DNA from 3 places in the Pseudomonas sp. NPDC090233 genome. Region 2 is predicted to be linked to each of the others. Evidence: predicted binding sites of a transcription regulator. Region 2 holds the regulator's gene; each other region holds the start of a gene.
What was found. The regulator FliA, encoded in region 2, starts transcription of late flagellar genes. The targets are predictions, from matches to a motif close to CTAAAGTTTNNNNNNNNNNNGCCGNTAA.
Positions count from the first base shown of each region.

Region 1: a site for FliA is predicted at 4,484-4,511, ahead of motA (flagellar motor stator protein MotA). Genes of this name have one in related genera too.
Region 3: a site for FliA is predicted at 3,111-3,138, ahead of ACIQUF_RS19850 (methyl-accepting chemotaxis protein). Genes of this name have one in related genera too.

Region 1 covers NZ_JBIVYQ010000006.1:400,736-407,868, forward strand. Annotated here, with positions in the region: gene serB (phosphoserine phosphatase SerB) at 1-1,137, shown strand, start outside; gene asd (archaetidylserine decarboxylase) at 1,183-2,046, opposite strand; gene ACIQUF_RS19065 (rhodanese-like domain-containing protein) at 2,056-2,865, opposite strand; gene ACIQUF_RS19070 (HDOD domain-containing protein) at 2,910-4,445, opposite strand; gene motA (flagellar motor stator protein MotA) at 4,576-5,427, shown strand; gene motB (flagellar motor protein MotB) at 5,431-6,450, shown strand; gene rsgA (small ribosomal subunit biogenesis GTPase RsgA) at 6,535-7,133, opposite strand, start outside.
Region 2 covers NZ_JBIVYQ010000010.1:53,086-60,218, reverse strand. Annotated here, with positions in the region: gene ACIQUF_RS24215 (chemotaxis response regulator protein-glutamate methylesterase) at 1-684, opposite strand, end outside; gene ACIQUF_RS24210 (chemotaxis protein CheA) at 731-2,932, opposite strand; gene ACIQUF_RS24205 (protein phosphatase CheZ) at 2,945-3,733, opposite strand; gene ACIQUF_RS24200 (chemotaxis response regulator CheY) at 3,752-4,126, opposite strand; gene fliA (RNA polymerase sigma factor FliA) at 4,231-4,971, opposite strand; gene fleN (flagellar synthesis regulator FleN) at 4,968-5,801, opposite strand; gene flhF (flagellar biosynthesis protein FlhF) at 5,892-7,133, opposite strand, start outside.
Region 3 covers NZ_JBIVYQ010000007.1:22,015-29,147, reverse strand. Annotated here, with positions in the region: gene ACIQUF_RS19875 (LysR family transcriptional regulator) at 1-63, shown strand, start outside; gene ACIQUF_RS19870 (cupin domain-containing protein) at 173-607, shown strand; gene pcaG (protocatechuate 3,4-dioxygenase subunit alpha) at 641-1,246, opposite strand; gene pcaH (protocatechuate 3,4-dioxygenase subunit beta) at 1,257-1,976, opposite strand; gene ACIQUF_RS19855 (neutral zinc metallopeptidase) at 2,165-3,052, shown strand; gene ACIQUF_RS19850 (methyl-accepting chemotaxis protein) at 3,228-5,147, shown strand; gene ggt (gamma-glutamyltransferase) at 5,262-6,929, opposite strand; gene ACIQUF_RS19840 (LysR family transcriptional regulator) at 7,047-7,133, opposite strand, start outside.

The DNA of each region.
Region 1 (7,133 bases), on a different contig from region 2:
CAGGGCGCAGTGAACATTCTCGACATCGGCCTGGCGGTCATGCACGGCACACTGTCGTTCGGCATTCTGGTCGATATCCCCGATAACGAAGTGGCCACTGGCCTGCTGCAAAGCGTGCAGTCCAAGGCCCACGAGCTGAACCTGCAGGCCCGCTACACCCCGATTTCCGAAGCAGACTACCAGCACTGGGCCGACGGCCAGGGTGAGCCGCGCTACATCGCCAGCGTCCTCAGCCGCAAGATCACCCCGGAGCAACTGCAGCGCGTCAGTGCGGTGATCAGCCAATATGGTCTGACCATCGAGCGCATCGAGCGGTTGTCCGCACGCGTTGCCCTGGATGCGCAGAGCGAAAAAGGCAAAGCTGCACTGGAAATTTCCGTACGCGGCGAGCCGAGCGATGCCCAGGCGCTGCGTGCCGACTTCTTCGCGTTGTCCGAAGCGTTGAACGTCGACATCGCCTTCCAGAAGGACGACCTGTTCCGTCGCAACCGCCGCCTGGCGGTGTTCGACATGGATTCGACACTGATCGAGGCCGAGGTCATCGATGAGCTGGCCAAGGCGGCGGGTGTTGGTGAGCAGGTGGCAGCCATCACCGAACGGGCGATGCGCGGCGAACTGGACTTCCGCGCCAGCTTCAAGGAGCGCATGGCGCTGCTCAAGGGCCTGGATGTCGGCGTGCTGGATGAAATCGGTGCTTCACTGCGCCTGACCGAAGGCGCCGAAAACCTGTTCGCCGAACTCAAGCGTATGGGCTACAAGACGGCCATTCTTTCTGGCGGCTTCACATACTTTGCCAAGCAGGTGCAGGCGCGCCTGGGCATCGACTATGTGTTCGCCAACGAGCTGGAAGTGGTCGACGGCAAGGTTACCGGCGTGGCCGTCGAGCCGATCGTCGACGCCCAGCGTAAAGCCGAGCTGCTACAGCAGCTGGCGAGCGAGGAGGGCCTGCAACTGGAGCAGACCATCGCCGTAGGTGACGGCGCCAACGACCTGCCGATGCTGTCGCTGGCCGGCCTCGGTGTGGCCTTCCGCGCCAAGCCACTGGTGCGCCAGTCGGCCAAGCAGGCGATTTCGACCCTGGGCCTGGATGGTGTGCTGTATCTGCTGGGCCTGCGCGACCGCGACGCCCGCGGGTGAAATGATTGGGGCCGCAATGCGGCCCCAAACATTGTTAGAGAACCATCAAGCCTGTGCAGGCACTGCCAGCAACTCACCCATGCGGGTTGCCGACCCGGCACCCAGATTCTCTGCCCACTTCACCTGCTCCGGCCCGAACAGCACGATGGCTGTGGAACCCAGCTTGAAGCGCCCCAGTTCCGCACCCTTTTCCAGGTGAATCGGCGCACGGCTGCCTTCGTCATAGCGGAAGGTCTTCAGCTCCCGCTTCGGCGGCGTGACCAGGCCAGCCCACACGGTTTCGATCGAGGCAACGATCATCGCGCCGACCAATACAACGGCCATCGGCCCGCGCTCGGTGTCGAACAGGCACACCACGCGTTCGTTGCGGGCAAATAGCTCGGGGACGTTTTCCGCCGTGGTCTGGTTCACCGAGAACAGTCGGCCCGGTACGTAGACCATCTCGCGCAGTGTGCCGGCGAGCGGCATGTGCACGCGGTGGTAGTCTTTCGGCGACAGGTAGATGGTGGCGAACTCACCGCCCATGAACGGCGCGGCCAGCGCCGGATCGCCGCCGAGCAACTCCAGGGCGCTGAAGCTGTGGCCCTTGGCCTGGAAGATACGACCGTGCTCGATCGGGCCAAGCTGGCTCACGGCGCCATCGGCCGGGCAAAGGATGGCCCCAGGGGTTTCATCCAGCGGGCGTGCGCCCGGCTTCAGGGCGCGGGTGAAGAAGGCGTTGAAGTGCTCGTAGGCGCTCAGGTCTTCGACCAGCGCCTCGCTCATGTTCACCTGGTAGCGCTTGGCGAACCAGGCGGTGAAGGCGTTCTTGAACCAGCGTGCGCGGCACTCGGCGACGCAGCCGGCGAGCCGCGACAGCAGGTGGTGCGGCAGCAGGTACTGGCTGATGATGAACAGACGGGATTTCATGCAGGTTCCTTAGACTTCTACAGGCGTGTCCGGGTGGTTGCCCCATTCGCTCCACGAGCCGGCGTAAGCCTTGACCCGTGGGTAGCCGAGGGCCTTGGCCACCAGGTAAGTGAAACCGGAGCGGCGGTGGGTCTGGCAGTGGGTGATCACTTCCTTGTCGGGGGTGATGCCCAGTTGCTTGAGGACCTCGGCGATGTCCTGGCGGATGCGCAGGTGGTCGTTGAGGTCCATGCCGGCGGTCCACTCGAAGTTGATTGCGCCGGGGATGTGCCCGCCTTTGGCGGCCAGGACTTTCTCACCGCTGAACTCCTGGGGGCCGCGGGCATCCCAGACCACCAGGTCGTCGGCGCCCAGGCGGCTTTGCAGGTACTCGCGGGTGGCAGTCGGTTCGCCGTGCAGCTGCAGGCGCACCGGTGTGCTGGCGGGGGTTGGCACGTCGGTCGACAACTTGTCGGCCGGCCAGGCCTGAATACCGCCGTTGAGGTAGTGGCTGGCCTTGTGACCGATCACGTCGAGCATCCAGATGAAGCGACCGGCCCAGCCGCCGCCTTCATCGTCGTAGACCACATAGACGGCGTCGTCGCGGTGACCGAGCTCGCTGAACAGTTTTTCCAGATCGGCCAGAGCCGGCAGCAGGCCTGGCGCCGGTGGCAGGCCCAACTGGGTGCGCTTGCCTTCGACGAAGCGGGCGCCGGGGATGTGCCCGCTGACATAGCGGTTGGCGCTGCTCAGGTCGACCAGGATCAGCTGGGGCGAATCCAGGCGCGGCAGCAGATCCGCGGGTTCGATCACCAGCGGCAGTCCGGCAAAATCAGTCATCCACGGTCTCCAGTGTGGAAAGAGGGGCGATTGTAGCGCAAGGGTCAGGCATTGCGGTTGGCAAACACGGCGAGGGCGCGCTCGATACATTGCGCGGTTTTACCGAACGCCTGCACGCTGACATCGGCCAGCGGCTTGCCGCCCTGGTCGGCCACCGCCAGCATCAATACCTGGTCGTTGACCGCCAGCGAGCGCAGCAGCAGGTGTTCGCCACGGAAGAATGCGTGCAACGGGGCCGGCAGCAGGGCCGAGAATTGGGCATGGTTCTCCGGCGTCAGGCGCAGCTGAGCGGCCTTGGCCAGCAACTTTTGCAGCAGTTTGCTCTGCGGCACCGGCAAGGCGATGGCTGCAGCTTCCTTGGGCAACCCGGCGGTCTGCTGCACGCGCAGGTAGTCGGTGGCCTTGTCCAGGGTCAGCAGCATGATGCGCTGCATGCCGCAGGCCAGCAGGGCTTCACGTGCCTGGGTGGCCAGGTGCACGGCGTTGGTGAACGGGCTGGGCTGGGCCAGCAACTCCTGGCACAGCTTGCGCCACTGGCCGAGCGCGTCGCTGGAGGGCGGTGGCGGAGCCAGCATGTCGGGATGCGGGCGGCGCTGGTCCCAAGGCCAGATCAAGGCTTCGGCGGGGTGGAACAGCGCATGCCTGGCGTGGCGGCGGGCACTGGCGGCGGCCTGCTGGTGGACCTGTTGCTGTACGTCTTCCAGGGAAGTCTGCAGGTAAAGCGCGGTCAGCAGTTGCCAGCGCAGCAGATGCGGGTTGTCCCAGCCCACCTGCGCCGCCAATGCCAGGTTGTTGGCCAGCAGCACGGTGTTGGCCGGCTGGTTGAACCAGCGGCTCAAGGCCGGCGCCTCGTCCAGGCGATGCTGCTGGCTCAGCGGGTCCCCGTCGCGGGCGATGCTCAATATCTGCCCAAGCTGTTCACGCTCTTCCAGCAGCAGGCGGTAGCCCTGGGTGACCCATTGCGACAGGCGCCAGTGCTCGGCCATGGCTTGGCACAGCGCCATGATGCGCACGCCAAACAGTTCCTGCTCGACATCCGCTGCCTCTTCGCCCTTGTGGATCACCCGCAGTTCCCAGGCGTCGAGCAGTTTCGGGTAGGCCAGTGCCATCGGCCACAGGGGTGACAGGAACAGCAGGCTGCCCCAGTGGATTTCCTGCCACAGCCGCGCCAGGCGGCTGGCGAACAGGCCGCTGGCCTGTTGCGACGCGTGCTGGCTGATCAGCAGGAACTGGCGCAGCACTGGCGGGATATCGTCGTCCGGCAGCGCTGGCAGGCGGTTGAGCAATTCGCGGGTGCGCGCCAGGCCTAGGCGATTGAGGGCGATTTCCAGACTTTCGGCGGGTTCTGCCTGGCTGGCGTTGGCCGGGTGATTGGCCTCGCGCATCACCGACAGCACCAGGGCCGGGCTGTCCTGCATCAGTTCGGCGATGTCGCGCAGCGAGCGGCGGCTATCATTGATGGCGCTCATGACCCGGTCGTAACTCTGCTTCGGCACCGGTACACGGATACCGTCGAGCAGCTTTACCCAGGCCTCTAGCGTACGCGGATTCTGAGTGGGCACCTTGGATTCCATTGGCATTTTGACATCAGTCCGAACTGGCTTTTCGCATTGAGTGGCTATAGTCTGGCGCAGTTCTGCCGATAAGTAGAAGAAGAGTTTTAAAGCTCCCGTCCCTCATCCCGACCACGACAGCAAGTGCTTTGAACCTATGGCTAAAATTATCGGCATCATCGTCGTATTCGCGAGCGTGCTCGGCGGATACGTACTCTCCCACGGCAAGATCGCGGCACTGATCCAGCCGTTCGAAGTGCTGATCATCGGCGGTGCAGCCTTTGGCGCCTTCATGCAGGCCAACCCCGGCTACATGACCATGCATGTGGTCAAGAAGTCGATGAAGATGTTTGGCTCCCGGTTTACCCACACCTTCTACCTGGAAGTACTGGGCCTGGTGTACGAAATCCTCAACAAGAGCCGTCGCGAAGGCATGATGGCGATCGAGAGCGATATCGAAGACGCCGCGGCCAGCCCGATCTTCGCCAAGTACCCCGCCGTGCTGGGCGATGAGCGCATGACCGCGTTCATCTGCGACTACCTGCGCATCATGTCCACCGGCAACATGGCACCCCACGAGCTCGAAGGCCTGTTCGACATGGAGCTGCTGAGCATGAAGGAAGAGCTCGAGCACCCCTCGCACGCGGTCACCGGCATTGCCGATGGCATGCCCGGCTTCGGTATCGTCGCGGCGGTACTGGGTATCGTGGTGACCATGGCGTCGCTCGGTGAGGGCGACCAGGCTGCCATCGGTATGCACGTGGGCGCGGCCCTGGTCGGTACCTTCTTCGGTATTCTCGCGGCCTACGGCTTCTTCGGCCCGCTGGCCAAGTGCCTGGAGCACGATGCCAAGGAAGAGATCAACCTGTATGAGTCGATCAAGGCCTCGCTGGTGGCCTCGGCTTCGGGCATGCCACCTTCGCTGGCCGTCGAGTTCGGGCGCAAGGTGCTGTATCCCAAGCACCGCCCGAGCTTTGCCGAGCTGGAACAAGCCGTTCGCGGTCGCTAAGCCATGGAAAACAATCAGCCGATAATCATCAAGCGCGTCAAGCGCTTCGGTGGAGGCCACCACGGCGGCGCCTGGAAGATCGCCTTCGCCGACTTCGCCACGGCGATGATGGCGTTCTTCCTGGTGCTGTGGTTGATGTCCACCGCCACGCCCGAGCAGAAGATCGCCATCGCCGGCTATTTCAAGGACCCGATTGGTTTCTCTGAAAGCGGTACGCCCTACGTGATCGACCTGGGCGGCTCGCCGCAGCTGGCGCCGGAAAAGACCATCAATCCGGAAGAGAAATCCGAGCCTACGCCTGACACCAGCATCCAGCTGGACAAGGATCAGGTCGAGACCATGGCCGAGCAGGTCGAGCGCGAGCGCCTCGAATTGCTGCTGCAGGAGCTGCAGAACAAGGTCGATGAAAACCCGCAGCTGCAGAAGTTCAAGGATCAGATTCTCTTCGAGATCACCCAGGACGGCCTGCGCATCCAGATCATGGATGCCGAGAACCGGCCGATGTTCGACATCGGCAGTGCGCGCCTGCAACCGTATTTCGAGGACATTCTGCTGGCCATGGCCGACACCATCAAGGCGGTGCCGAACAAGATCAGCATCAGCGGCCACACCGATGCCAAGCCTTACGCTGGCAGCGGTGACTACGGCAACTGGGAACTGTCGGCCAACCGCGCCAATGCCGCGCGCCGTGCGCTGGTTGCCGGTAGCTACCCGGATGACCAGGTGGCGCGCGTGGTGGGGTATGCGTCGTCGTCGCTGTTCGATCGCAAGGACCCGTTCAACCCGGTCAACCGGCGCATCGACATCATCGTCCTGACCAAGAAGGCCCAGCGCAATATCGAGGGTGAACAAGGTTCGCCCGAGGCGCCCGCTGCCCAGCCCGCCCCGCCTGCGGGTAATGCCCCGGGGGCTTCTGCAGCACCCGGTGCTGAGCAGGCGCCGATGCAGCCGCGTGAGCTGCGTCAGAAGCTGAACATTTTCGAGGAAGGTACTTTGAAGATGGACGAGGCCAAAGACCAGTAACCCAGGGGCGCCGCAGTGGGAGCGGCTTCAGCCGCCATCCACCGCGGCGCTTGCTTCGCGGCTAAAGCCGCTCCCACGGGTTGATCAGTAGCTGTCTTCCGGCAGGCTGGCAATGATCGAGCGGTAGCTGTTCATGCGCTGTGGCTTGATGCGGCCGTCTTCCAATGCCTTGAGCAGTGCACAACCGGGTTCGCGATCATGCTTGCAGTCGCGGAAGCGGCAGGTGCCGAACAAGTCCCGAAACTCGATGAAACCACCCTCGACGTCGTCGCGGCTGACGTGGCCAAGGCCGAATTCGCGGATGCCCGGGGAATCGATCAGGTCACCGCCGTTGGGGAAGTGGTACAAGCGCGCAGTGGTGGTGGTGTGCGTGCCCTGGCCCGACCATTCGGACAGGTCGCCAACGCGGGTATCGGCGGCTGGCAGCAGGCTGTTGACCAAAGACGACTTGCCCACGCCCGACTGGCCGACGAACACGCTGATGTGGCCGTCGAGCATCTGCTGCAGACGCTGCATCCCGTCACCCTGGTGAGCCGAGACTTCCAGCAACGGATAACCAAGGTCGCGATAGACCTCAAGCAACGCATGCAGGCCCGGGCCGTTCTCGTCGTTGATCAAATCGGCTTTGTTAAGCAGCAGCAATGGTCGAATGCCGGCATGCTCGGCGGCGACCAGGTAGCGGT
Region 2 (7,133 bases):
CGGCATGTGCTGAATCAGCACGATGGGCGCTGGGAAGCCTGCTGGCAGCTGAGTCAGCACGCGTTGCAGCGCTACCGGGCCACCGGTGGACGTACCAATGGCCACCAGCTTGTAAGGCTTGCGCTTGGGCGCTGGCGAATGTGCAGGCGCCACTGGTGCAGTGCGGGCAGGCACCGCCGCGCGCGCCGGGGCGTGGCTGGCAAGGCTGCTGACCGGGGCCGGAGCGCTGCTGGCAGGTGCTGGCGCGGCGACCGGCGCCGGGCTTGCGTAACCGCCAAAACGGCGGTTGCTGCGCGAAATGGTATGCACCTTTTCGCACAGCATCTGCTTGACCTTCTCCGGGTTGCGCGAGATGTCTTCGAAGTTCTTCGGCAGGTAATCCACCGCGCCGGCGTCCAAGGCATCGAGGGTCACCCGAGCGCCTTCGTGGGTCAGCGAGGAGAACATCAACACCGGCGTCGGGCAGCGCTGCATGATGTGCCGCACAGCGGTGATGCCATCCATCATGGGCATTTCGTAGTCCATGGTGATGACATCGGGCTTGAGCGCCAGCGCCTGGTCGATCGCTTCCCTGCCGTTGGTCGCGGTACCCACGACCTGGATCGTCGGGTCGGCCGAGAGGATTTCCGAGACGCGGCGGCGGAAGAAACCGGAATCATCCACCACCAGGACCTTGACTGCCATAAACACTCCATTAGGCGGCGCAGCCCATCAGGCCGCGCCACCGAAATCAAATACGCCGCGCCGCGTAACGCTTGAGCATGCTCGGTACGTCGAGAATCAGCGCAATGCGACCGTCGCCGGTGATGGTGGCGCCGGACATGCCCGGGGTGCCCTGCAGCATCTTGCCCAGCGGCTTGATCACCACCTCTTCCTGGCCCACCAGCTGGTCGACCACGAAGCCGATACGCTGGGTACCCACCGAGAGAATCACCACATGGCCCTCGTGCTGCTCTTCGTGCACCTGGCCCTGGACCAGCCAGCGCTTGAGGTAGAACAGCGGCAGCGCCTTGTCGCGCACGATCACCACTTCCTGGCCGTCGACCACGTTGGTGCGCGACAGGTCGAGGTGGAAGATCTCGTTGACGTTGACCAGTGGGAAGGCGAATGCCTGGTTGCCCAGCATCACCATCAGGGTCGGCATGATCGCCAGGGTCAGCGGCACCTTGATGACGATCTTCGAACCCTGGCCCTTGGCCGAGTAGATATTGATCGAGCCATTGAGCTGGGAAATCTTGGTTTTCACCACGTCCATGCCGACACCACGGCCAGACACGTCTGAAATTTCCGTCTTGGTCGAGAAGCCCGGGGCGAAGATCAGGTTGTAGCAGTCCGACTCGCTCAGGCGCTCGGCGGCGTCCTTGTCCATCAGGCCCTTTTCCACGGCCTTGGCCCGCAGGATGTTGGGGTCCATGCCCTTGCCGTCGTCAGAAATCGACAGCAGGATGTGGTCGCCTTCCTGTTCGGCCGACAGCACCACGCGGCCGGTGCGCGCCTTGCCCGAGGCTTCACGCTCATCCGGCATTTCGACGCCATGGTCGACCGCGTTGCGCACCAAGTGCACCAGCGGGTCAGCCAGGGCCTCGACCAGGTTCTTGTCGAGGTCGGTCTCTTCACCGACCAGTTCCAGGTTGATCTCTTTCTTGAGCTGGCGAGCCAGGTCGCGGACCAGGCGCGGGAAGCGGCCGAAGACTTTCTTGATCGGCTGCATGCGGGTTTTCATCACCGCGGTCTGCAGGTCGGCGGTGACCACGTCGAGGTTCGACACGGCCTTGGACATGGCCTCGTCGCCGCTGTTCAGGCCCAGGCGCACCAGGCGGTTACGCACCAGCACCAGTTCGCCGACCATGTTCATGATCTCGTCCAGGCGCGCGGTGTCGACGCGCACGGTGGTTTCCGCCTCGCTGACGTGCTTCTCGGCAGCCGGGGCCGGAGTACGGGCCGGCGCGGCGGGCTTGGCCACCGCAGCGGGCGCCGGCTGGGCGACAGGCTGGCTTTGCGGCCTGGCGGCGACAGGCGCAGCAACGGCAGCCGGCGCTTCGGCGGTGACGGCATCGCCAGAGAACTTGCCTTTGCCATGCAGCTGGTCGAGCAGTGCTTCGAACTCGTGTTCGCTGATCTCATCGCCGCTGGCGGCAGCCGGTGCAGCGTTGACCTGTGCAGGCGCGGCAACCGGCAGCGCATCGGCCTGGAAGGTGCCTTTGCCGTGCAGTTGGTCCAGCAGCGACTCGAATTCTTCGTCGGTGATCTCGTCGCTGGCCGGCGCACTGGCGGCAACGGCAACCGGCTCGCTGGCAACGACTTCAGCCGAGAACTGGCCCTTGCCGTGCAACTGGTCGAGCAGCGACTCGAACTCGGCGTCGGTGATCTCGTCTGCTGCGCCGCTCACGGTTTCGCCCTGCAGCTGCTGTTCTGCAGCGGCAGCTTCGGCCTTGACCGCGTCGAGCGAGTCGAGCAGCTGTTCGAATTCGGTATCGGTGATGTCCGCCTCGGCGGCAGGCTCGGGCGCAGCCTCGACCACTGCGGCAGGGGCTGGCGCAGCGCCTGGTTCGGCCAGGCGCGACAAGGCCGCCAGCAGCTCGGGCGTGGCCGGAGTCACTTCGCTGCGTTCACGCACCTGGCCGAACATGCTGTTGACCGTGTCGAGCGCTTCGAGCACCACGTCCATCAGTTCCGCGTCGACCCGACGCTCACCTTTGCGCAGAATGTCGAACACGTTCTCGGCGATATGGCAGCACTCCACCAGCTCGTTGAGCTGGAGGAAGCCGGCGCCCCCTTTTACAGTGTGGAAACCGCGAAAGATCGCATTGAGCAGGTCGGCATCGTCGGGCCGGCTTTCCAGCTCGACCAGTTGCTCGGACAGTTGCTCAAGAATTTCGCCGGCTTCTACCAGGAAATCCTGAAGGATTTCTTCATCGGCGCCGAAGCTCATTAAACGTGCTCCTCAAAAACCCAGGCTGGACAGCAGATCATCGACATCGTCCTGACCGGACACGACGTCTTCACGCTTATCGGCATGAATCTGCGGACCTTCACCCCGAGCCGGATATTTTTCTTCATCTTTTTCAGCACGTAGCTGCTGGTGGTCATGTTCGATACCGGCAAAACGGTCGACCTGACTGGCCATCAGTACGAGCTTGAGCAGATTGCTTTCGACTTCGGTCACCAGCGTGGTCACCCGCTTGATCACCTGCCCGGTCAGGTCCTGATAGTCCTGGGCCAGCAGAATGTCATTGAGGTGGCCAGAGACCTTGCGGTTACCTTCGGCGCTGTGCGTCAGGAAACTGTCAACGCGCTTGACCAGGTCACGAAATTCCGGCGCAGCAACTTCGCGGCGCATGAAGCGCTGCCAGTCGACACTCAGGTTCTGCGCTTCGGTCGCCAGGTCGTTAAGCACCGGGGTGCTTTCCTCGACCAGGTCCATGGTGCGGTTGGCGGCGCCTTCGGTGAGCTTGACCACGTAGGACAAACGCTCAGTGGCGTCGGTGATCTGCGAGACTTCCTCGGCCTGCGGCATGCGCGGGTCGATCTGAAAGCTGACGATCGCGCTGTGCAGCTCGCGGGTCAGCTTGCCGACTTCCTGGTACAGGCCACGGTCGCGGGTCTGGTTGAGCTGATGAATCAGCTGCACCGCCTCGCCGAACTGCCCCTTCTCCAGGCTTTCGACCAACTCCTGGGCATGCTTCTTCAGGGTCGATTCGAACTCCCCCAAAGACGTTTGTGATGATTCCATGGCGCCCCCTGAGCTGATTCAGCCGTTGACGCGTTCGAAGATCTTCTCGATCTTTTCTTTGAGCACCTGCGCGGTGAACGGCTTGACCACGTAGCCATTGACCCCGGCCTGGGCCGCTTCGATGATCTGGTCGCGCTTGGCTTCGGCGGTCACCATCAGCACCGGCATGCCCTTCAGGCGCTCGTGCGCGCGCACCTTGCGCAGCAGGTCGATACCGGACATGCCCGGCATGTTCCAGTCGGTCACCAGGAAGTCGTAATGGCCGCTTTCGAGCATCGGCAGCGCCGTGGTGCCGTCGTCGGCTTCGTCGGTGTTGGTGAAGCCCAGATCACGCAGCAGGTTCTTGATGATCCGCCGCATCGTCGAGAAGTCGTCAACGATGAGGATTTTCATGTCTTTGTTCAATTAGACCTCCAAGCAGTCTCTAACGCGCTCGGCCCCGAGCGCGCACTCAATCAATTCGGTACAACGTGAAAACGACTGCAACGACCCCCGGCTCAGCGCGCCCGCCACTCCCCCAGACGGCTGCGCAGGCGCGCGGCACACTGGCTATGCAGCTGGCTGACACGCGATTCGCTGACCCCCAGCACCTCACCGATTTCCTTGAGGTTCAGTTCTTCGTCGTAGTACAGCGCCAGGACCAGCCGCTCACGCTCCGGCAGGTTGGCGATGGCATCGGTCAGGGCGACCTGGAAGCGCTCGTCTTCCAGGTCGCGCGACGGCTCGACCTGGCCACTGGCGCCATCCTCGTGCAGCCCTTCGTGTTCGCCGTCCTGCAACAGGTCGTCGAAACTGAACAGGCGGCTGCCCAGGGTATCGTTCAAAATCCCGTAGTAATCATCGAGACTCAATTGAAGTTCGGCAGCAACTTCATGATCTTTAGCGTCGCGGCCGGTTCTGGCTTCAACGGCGCGCATCGCGTCGCTGACCATGCGGGTGTTGCGGTGCACCGAACGCGGCGCCCAGTCACCCTTGCGCACCTCATCGAGCATGGCGCCGCGGATGCGGATGCCGGCGTAGGTTTCAAAGCTCGCACCCTTGCTGGCGTCGTACTTGTTGGCGACTTCCAGCAGGCCGATCATGCCGGCCTGGATCAAGTCCTCGACCTGCACGTTGGCCGGCAGGCGCGCCAGCAGGTGGTAGGCAATACGCTTGACCAGCGGGGCGTAGCGTTCGATCAGTTCGTACTGGGCGTCCTTGGACGCCTTGCTGTACATCTTGAAGCCGCTCGCACTCATAGCACTGGCCCTGCACTGGTGGGCTGAACCAGGCGCTCGACGAAGAACTCCAGGTGCCCGCGCGGGTTGGCTGGCAACGGCCAGCTGTCGACCTTCTGCGCAATGGCCTTGAACGCCAGCGCGCATTTGGAGCGCGGGAAGGCCTCGTAGACCGCCCGCTGCTTTTGCACCGCCTTGCGCACACACTCGTCGTACGGCACGGCGCCGACGTATTGCAGGGCGACATCGAGGAAGCGGTCGGTGACCTTGGTCAGCTTGGCGAACAGGTTGCGACCTTCCTGCGGGCTCTGCGCCATGTTGGCCAACACGCGGAAACGGTTCATCCCGTAATCGCGATTGAGCAGTTTGATCAGCGCGTAGGCGTCGGTGATCGAGGTGGGTTCGTCGCACACCACCAGCAGCACTTCCTGCGCCGCGCGGACGAAGCTGACTACCGAGTCACCAATACCCGCAGCGGTGTCGATCACCAGCACGTCGAGGTTGTCGCCGATCTCGCTGAAGGCCTGGATCAGCCCGGCATGCTGGGCCGGCGCCAGGTGCACCATGCTCTGGGTGCCGGAGGCTGCCGGCACGATGCGTACACCGCCTGGCCCCTGCAACAGCACGTCGCGCAGCTCGCAGCGCCCTTCGATGACATCAGCCAGGGTGCGTTTGGGGGTCAGGCCCAGCAACACGTCGACATTGGCCAGGCCCAGGTCGGCGTCCAGCAGCATGACCCGGCGGCCGAGCTCGGCCAGCGCCAGGGACAGGTTCACTGAAACGTTAGTCTTGCCGACGCCACCTTTGCCACCGGTTACGGCGATCACCTGTACGGGATGCATGCTACCCATGTTCGTTGTTTACCTTGTCTCGCTTGGACCCAAGCCACACGAGGGGCGATGCGGCAGCCCCCTTGGTGTAGGTATTTTGGACACGCTTCATCAACCCGCTCGCCGTGGATTGTGATAGAGATCAGCGAACATGTCGGCCATGGCCTCTTCGCTGGGCTCGTCCTGCAACTGCACATTCACTGCGCGGGTCACCAGCTGGTGCGCCCGTGGCAAGTGCAGGTCGTCAGGAATGCGCGGGCCATCGGTGAGGTAGGCCACGGGCAGTTCATGACTGATGGCCAGGCTCAGCACATCGCCGAGGCTCGCCGTTTCATCGAGTTTGGTCAGGATGCAACCGGCCAGGCCGCAGCGCTTGTAGCTGTGGTAGGCGGCGGTCAGCACCTGCTTCTGGCTAGTAGTGGCCAGCACCAGGTAGTTCTTCGAGGCGATGCCACGGCCGGCCAGGCTTTCCAGCTGCATGCGCAGGGCCGGGTCGCTGGCCTGCAGGCCGGCGGTATCGATCAGCACCACGCGCTTGCGCAGCAGCGGCTCCAGCGCCTGGGCCAGCGACTGGCCCGGGTCGACGTAGGTCACCGGCACATTGAGGATGCGCCCCAAGGTCTTGAGCTGTTCCTGGGCACCGATGCGGAAGCTGTCCATGCTCACCAGCGCCAGGTTCTGCGGGCCGTACTTGAGCACGTAACGCGCGGCCAGCTTGGCCAGGGTGGTGGTCTTGCCCATGCCGGCGGGGCCTACCACGGCAATCACACCACCCTCTTCGATCGGCTCGACCTCAGGTACCTCGATCATCCGCGCCAGGTGCGCCAACAGCATGCGCCAGGCATGGCGCGGCTCTTCGATTTCCTGGGTGAGTTCGAGCAGCTCGCGGGCGATCGGGCCGGACAGGCCGATACGCTGCAAACGGCGCCAGAGGTTGGCCTGGGCCGGCTTGCTGCCTTGCAGCTGGTTCCAGGCCAGCGAACCGAGCTGCACTTCCAGCAGTTCGCGCAGGCCGGACAGTTCCGAGCGCATGGCATCGAACAAACGAGGGTCGACCGGCGCCGGGGCGGCCGGGGCTACTGCAGCTGGCGCATCCACGTGCGGCTCGATCAACGGCTCCGATGCGGTCAGCGACTGGCCGGCAAACAATTGGCGGCTGCCTTCGCTGGCCTCGCTGCGGTTGTCCAGCTCGGCCTGGGCGGTGGCGATCCGCGTGTGGGTCTTGCGCAGCTCTTCTTCGAGCTCGGCATTGGGCACGCGCGGGGCCAGCGCGGACAGCTTGTAGTCCAGCGCGGCCGTCAGCTCGACACCGCCGGCGATGCGGCGGTTACCGATGATGGCGGCGTCGGAGCC
Region 3 (7,133 bases), on a different contig from region 2:
GCGCCCAAGGTGCGGGCATTGCTGGAGTACGTGCAGACGTACTACGCCGAGGCGAGATGGTGAAGTCGATCTGTGCATTATCAGCACAGGTCATGGCCTCTAAGGCGCGTATTTGTGCTTTCTTCGTTTAGGTAACCTTCGTTGCATCGTCACTCAACGAAGGAACTTCATCATGAAAGCTGTGCAGACAATTATCGCGACCTTGGCGCTCAGCACCCTGGCCCTCGGCGTCAACGCGGCTGAAAAAACCATTTCAGTGACCGATAGCGCGGCCTTGAACTGGCAGGACGTACCCAAGACCAACGGCGCTGTCAGCTACGCCAATGTTGAAGGGGATATCTTCGGCAAAGGGCCTTATTCAGCGTACGTGAAGTTCAGGAAAGGCACTGATAACGGTCTGCACCAGCACAGCCAGACGCTGCCAACAGTGGTGTTGAGCGGTACGTTCTACGCAGTGATCGACGGCAAGCGTATTGAGTATCCGGCCGGGTCCTACTACAAGCTGCCCGCGAACCTGGTGCATGAAAGCGGCTGCACCGCCGCAGCAGATTGCCTGCTGTTCCAGTATCAGAGCGATGCATTCGACCTGAAACCGGTGAAAGGCTGAGATGCTGGGGCCGCATTGCGGCCCCATTTTCATTCAGAAGTCGAAGAACACCGTCTCCCCTTCCCCCTGAATCCGGATATCGAACCGATACGCCGTCTTCCCATCCACTTCGCAACGCTTGGCAATCAAGGTCTCGCGGCGTTGTGGCTGCTCGATCAGGTTAAGCACCGGGCACTTGGCGTTGGCCTCGGCCTCATCATCGAAATACAGCCGCGTGTGCAGGTGGATGTTGATGCCACGGGCAAACAGGCTGATGTTGATGTGCGGTGCCATGGGCACGCCGGCAGCGTTCTTCACCACACCCGGCTTGACCGTCTGCACGGTCCACTCGCCGGCATCGAAGGTGGTGGCGGTACGACCGAAGCTGTTGAAGGCGTTTTCCAGGTTGTAGGCATCCTGGTACTGGCCGGCGGCATCGGCCTGCCACAACTCCAGGAACGAATCGCGCACCAGGTGGCCGTTACCGTCGTACACCTGGCCGATCAGCAGAATGTGTTCACCCGGCGCCTCTGGCTTGGCCAGGCAGTTCCAGATTTCCTGGTCTCGGGTCGGATTGCCGGCCGCTTCCAGGGCCAGGCCGATGTGCACGTAGGGGCCGGCGGTCTGCGAGGGGGTTTCCGGCAGCAGTTCGATTGGCATGGCGGGGTCCTCAGCAGTTTTCGAAGTGGGTCTTGCGCTGGCCGCGCAGCACGATGTCAAAGCGGTACGCCAGGCAGTCCATCGGGTTGCCGTTGCTCATGTCGAGCTTGGCGATCAACTGCTGCACCGCTTCAGGGTTGGCGATCGATTTGACGATCGGGCACATCGGGATCAGCGGGTCGCCTTCGAAGTACAGCTGGGTGATCAGCTTGGTGGCGATCGATGGGCCGCTGACGCCTACGTGGATGTGCGCCGGGCGCCAGTCGTTGGGGCCGTTGCGCCACGGGTACGGGCCGGGCTTGATGGTGCGGAAACTGTAGTAGCCATCACGGTCGGTCAGGCAGCGGCCGACACCGCCGAAGTTTGGGTCCAGCGGCGCCAAGTAGCGGTCGTTCTTGTGGCGATAGCGGCCGCCAGCGTTGGCCTGCCAGATCTCCACCAGGGTGCTGGGCACCGGCTTGCCGTACTGGTCGACGACACGGCCGGCAACGATGATGCGCTCGCCGATCGGCAGGCCACCGTTGTTGAAGTTCAGCAGCAGGTCATGGTCATGGGCCCCGAAGCCCAAGTGGGTGAAGTCCGGGCCGGTGGTTTCGCTGATTGATTGCGGGATGCTGACCAGTGCCTGACGCGGTGAGCGGGCAATCGAAGTCTTGTAGTCGGGAGTCAAGGCTTTGGGGTGCCAGTTGCGATCACGGATCACGAAGCGGCTGTTGTCCTGGGCGGGCATGCCGTTTTCCTCTCTTGGAATTATCTGAACGCCTGGGCGTGGCAGGCGGACATGCAGTTTCAGATAAGTCGCCAGGGATGAATATTGAATTCAGTGGTCCGTTACTTAACCAAATGGTTATGCATTAGTCCGTTTGGCTGAGGTGAACTAATCTTTGACTTCATGTTTCAAGCTCGGGAGTGCATCTGATGGAATGGCGAAAAGGCCGGCGCAGCGACAACGTGGTCGATGCCCGTGGCGAAGGTGGCGGCGGCGGTGGCATGCGCTTTGGTGGCGGCAAGGGCCTGGGGCTCGGCGCGATCCTGCTGATCGTCGGCATCGGCTGGCTGACCGGCCAGGACCCGCTGCAGATTCTCGGCCAGCTCACCGGGCAGATGGAGCAACAGCAGCAGGCCCCCAGCGGCGTAGACAACAAGGCGCCGGCGGCCAACGACGAACAGGCGCAATTCGTCGCGTCGATCCTCGGCGACACCGAAGACACCTGGAAAGCCCTGTTCTCCCAGGCAGGCAAACAATACCGCGACCCCAAGCTGGTGCTGTTCAGCGGCCAGGTGAATTCCGCCTGCGGCTTCGCCTCGGCGGCGGTAGGCCCCTTCTACTGCCCGGCAGACCAGCGCGTGTACCTGGACATGTCGTTCTTCCGCGAGATGGAAACTCGCTTCGCAGCTGCCGGCGACTTCGCCCAGGCCTACGTGATCGCCCACGAGATCGGCCACCATGTGCAGACTTTGCTCGGGGTGTCGGCCAAGGTCGATGCCGCGCGCCGAGCTGGGCAACGCATGGAGGGCGACAATGGCCTGCTGGTGCGCCAGGAATTGCAGGCTGACTGCCTGGCCGGTGTCTGGGCCTACCAGGCGCAGCAACGCCTGAACTGGCTGGAGCCCGGGGATGTCGAGGAAGCGCTGAATGCCGCCAACGCCATCGGTGATGACCGTTTGCAACAGAAGGGCCAGGGGCGCGTGGTCCCGGATTCGTTTACCCATGGCACTTCGGCGCAGCGGGTGCGCTGGTTCAAGGCCGGGTTTGCCCAGGGGGATGTGAACAGCTGCGATACCTTCAGTGCGCGCAGCCTTTGACCAATGGTCAGTGAAATTGCCAAGGGTTTCATAGAGTTACAAATCAGCTGAAAAAGCGTTTCAGCTTCGCGGTCTCGTGCCGATAACTCCTGCACGATTCAGCGGGCATCCAGAACAACAACGCCTTGCGATCGAAAAATGATCAAGTGAGCGAAATTATTTCTGGAGAGCGTGCATGAACAGCTGGTTCGCCAACATCAGCGTCAACCTTAAACTCGGCCTGGGCTTCGGCCTGGTGCTGGTCCTTACCGGCCTGCTGGCGCTGACCGGCTGGACCAGCCTGGGCAGCCTGATCGACCGCAGCAACTGGATGGGCGACATCGGCCAGCTCAACAAAGACCTGACCGACCTGCGCATCGCGCGCCTGCAGTACATGATCGCCAATGGCGACGATGCCGCCGCCGCCAATACCCAGGCCAAGCTGGACGCGTTCAGCAAGCAGCAGGAATACCTGGTCAGCACCTTCAAGAGCCCGGAAAACGTCAAGCTGCTGAAAGAACTGGGCCAGACCATCAGCGAATACAAGGTCTCGTTGAACAAGATGCGCGCTGGCTACAAGAACTCCCTGGCCGCCCGTGAGGCGATGAACGTATCGGCGGCCAAGGCCGACGAGGCCATGGAATCCCTCAGCCAGGACGTCATGGCCCGCCCTGACGCCGACAGCGTGCGCCTGGCGCAGTACCAGCTGATCAGCAAAGTGCGTCAACAACTGCTACAAGTGCGTATCGACGTACGCGGCTACATCGCCGACAACAGCGCGGCCAACGAACAGGCGGCCCTGCGCCAGCTGGAGTCGGCGCTGGTGGAGATCGACAGTCTCAAGCGCCAGCTGCCATCCGATGCCACCCGCGTGCAGCAGTTCGAACAGTCGGTCCAGGCCTACCGCGAGGCGGTGCGCCAGTTCCGCAATGCGGTCGCGGAGATCACCACTTCCCGTGCAGAAATGACCGTGCAGGGCGCCGACATCGTCAAGCGCAGCGACGCGCTGTACAAGATCCAGATCGACCGCCGTGACGTCGAGAGCGCCCAGGCCCGCAGCCTGCAAACCATCGCCACGCTCCTGGCGTTGCTCGCCGGTGTACTGGCAGCCGTCATCATCACCCGCCAGATCACCCGCCCCCTGCGCGAGACCCTGCAGGCCGTGGAGCGCATCGCCGGTGGCGACCTGACCCACGACATGCGCATCACCCGCCGCGACGAAATCGGCGTGCTGCAACAAGGCATCGCGCGCATGGGCACCACCCTGCGCGAGCTGATCAGCGGTATCCGCGACGGCGTCACGCAGATTGCCAGCGCCGCCGAAGAGCTGTCGGCCGTTACTGAGCAGACCAGCGCCGGGGCCAACAGCCAGAAGGTCGAAACCGACCAGGTCGCCACCGCCATGCACGAAATGGCCGCGACCGTTCAGGAAGTCGCGCGCAATGCCGAGCAGGCTTCGCACGCGGCGACCGGCGCCGACGGCGAGGCCCGCGCGGGTGACCGCGTGGTGGGCGAAGCGATCAGCCAGATCGAACGCCTGGCCGAGGAAGTGCACCGCTCCACCGAGGCCATGAACCTGCTGCAGCAGGAAAGCCAGAAGATCGGCAGCGTGATGGACGTGATCAAGTCGGTGGCCGAGCAGACCAACCTGCTGGCGCTCAACGCCGCGATCGAAGCCGCGCGCGCAGGCGAGGCTGGCCGTGGTTTTGCCGTGGTCGCCGACGAAGTACGCGGCCTGGCCCAGCGCACGCAGAAATCCACCGAAGAGATCGAAGAACTGGTGGCCGGCCTGCAGCATGGTACTCAGCAAGTGGCCAATGCCATGCAGGGCAGCCGCACCCTGACCGACAGCAGTGTGGAGCTTGCGCGCAAGGCCGGGGTGTCGCTGGAGAACATCACCAGCACGGTGTCGAGCATCCAGTCGATGAACCAGCAGATTGCCGCGGCGGCCGAGCAACAGAGTGCGGTGGCTGAGGAGATCAGCCGCAGCATCCTGAATGTGCGCGATGTGTCGGAACAGACGGCGGCGGCCAGTGATGAAACCGCAGCGTCCAGCGTGGAGCTGGCGCGCCTGGGTGGACACTTGCAGATGCTGGTCAGCCAGTTCCGGGTCTGATCACTTACAAACCTGTGGGAGCGGCTTCAGCCGCGAAGCTTGCGACGCGCTGGATGGCGCTGGCTTCGCCGGTGTTCGCGGCTGAAGCCGCTCCCACAGGAGATTCGAACAAAACTATTTGACGATCATCCCCACCCCACGCCCCCGCGGATCCGAAGCCGTCTCAAGCTTCGCCCCGTTCACCCGGATCGCCTGGATATCCCCCATCTCCCAGCCCTGATCCTCCAGCACATAGCCCATTTTCTTCAGCTCATCCGCCACCGGCCCGGTCAGCGGCGCGTAGCTGTCGAAGTAGATGGTGTCTTTAGGCAACAACTGATGGTGCACACGCTGCGCCGCCACCGCTTTATCCAGCGGCATGCCGTAGTCATACAGGTTGTTCATCACCTGGAAGATCGAGGTGAAGATCCGCGAACCACCCGGCGTGCCGATCACCAGTTCGACCTTGCCATCGCGGGTCATCAGACTTGGGCTCATGGACGACAGCATGCGCTTGCCGGGGGCAATGGCGTTGGCATCACCGCCGACCACGCCAAAGGCGTTGGCCGCGCCCGGTTTGGCGCTGAAGTCGTCCATCTCGTCGTTGAGCAGGAAGCCCGCACCCTTGACCACCACGCCACTGCCGTAGTCGAGGTTGAGGGTGTAGGTGTTGCTGACTGCGTTGCCCTGTTTGTCGACGATCGAGAAGTGCGTGGTCTGGTGCGGTTCCAGCCCTGGCTTGACGTCGTCGGTGACCGAGATGGCCTTGGGGTTGACCTGCGCGGCGCGCTTGGCCAGGTAATCCTTGGCGATCAGCTTGTCGACCGGCACCTGGGTGAAGGCCGGGTCGCCCAGGTAGTCGGCGCGGTCGGCGAATACGCGCTTCTCGATCTCGGCCAGCAGGTGGATGTACTGCGCCGAGTTATGCGCCACGCCCTTGAAGTCGGCGGCGCGGTCTTCCTTGATGCCCAGCAACTGGGCCAGAGCGACGCCGCCGGAGCTCGGCGGTGGCGCGGTGTACACCACGTTGCCGCGCCAGCTCAGGGCCATCGGCTCGCGCCATACGGCTTTGTAGTCCTTGAGGTCTTCCTTGGTGATCAGGCCTTTGTCAGCCTGCATCTGCGCCACCAGCAGGTCGGCGGTCTTGCCCTGGTAGAACTCGCTCACGCCCTTGTCGGCGATACGTTCGAGGGTCTGGGCCATCTCCGGTTGCTTGAGCAGCTCGCCGACTTTCATGGTGCCGAAGTAGTCGTTGAAGTTGGTCGCGGTTTTGAACAGGCCCTGGGCATCGTTGCGGTATTGGTACTGCTTTTCGGCGATCTTGAAGCCGTTTTTCGCATAGCCGATGGCCGGGGTCAGCAGTTCGCTCCAGGGCAGCTTGCCGAATTTCTGATGCGCTTCCCACAGGCCCATGACCGTGCCAGGTACGCCGGCCGCACGAACGCCGACCAGGCTCAGGTTCTCGATGACCTCGCCCTTGTCGTCCAGGTACATGTTGCGGGTCGCGGCCTCGGGCGCCACTTCGCGGTAGTCGAGGAAGTAGGGTTTGCCGTCGACGAACAGGGTCATGAAACCACCGCCACCGATGTTGCCGGCCTCAGGGTAAGTCACCGCCAGGGTAAAGGCCGTGGCCACGGCTGCGTCTACCGCATTGCCGCCTTTTTTCAGGATATCGGCTGCCACCTGTGCGCCATATTGATCGGGCGCGGCCACCGCGCCGCCTTCCAGGTTTGCCGCATAGGCTGATGAACAGCTCAAGATCGCGGCGCCGAGGGCCATGGACTGGAACAGGACAATACGCATGACACTTCCTTGGTGTTGTTTTTGTTGATCAGTCAGTAAGGCCGAAGCATGTCGACTGTGCAATCAACCAAGGAAGGTTTCGCCGCCTTTGGGCAGGAATTGTCGCGTTCAGGCAATTCAGCAGGCGTACATCGCCAACTTTTGCTGGATGAAATCAAGGAAGCACTGGATACGCAGGGCCAGTTGCGTGTTGCGGTAGTACAC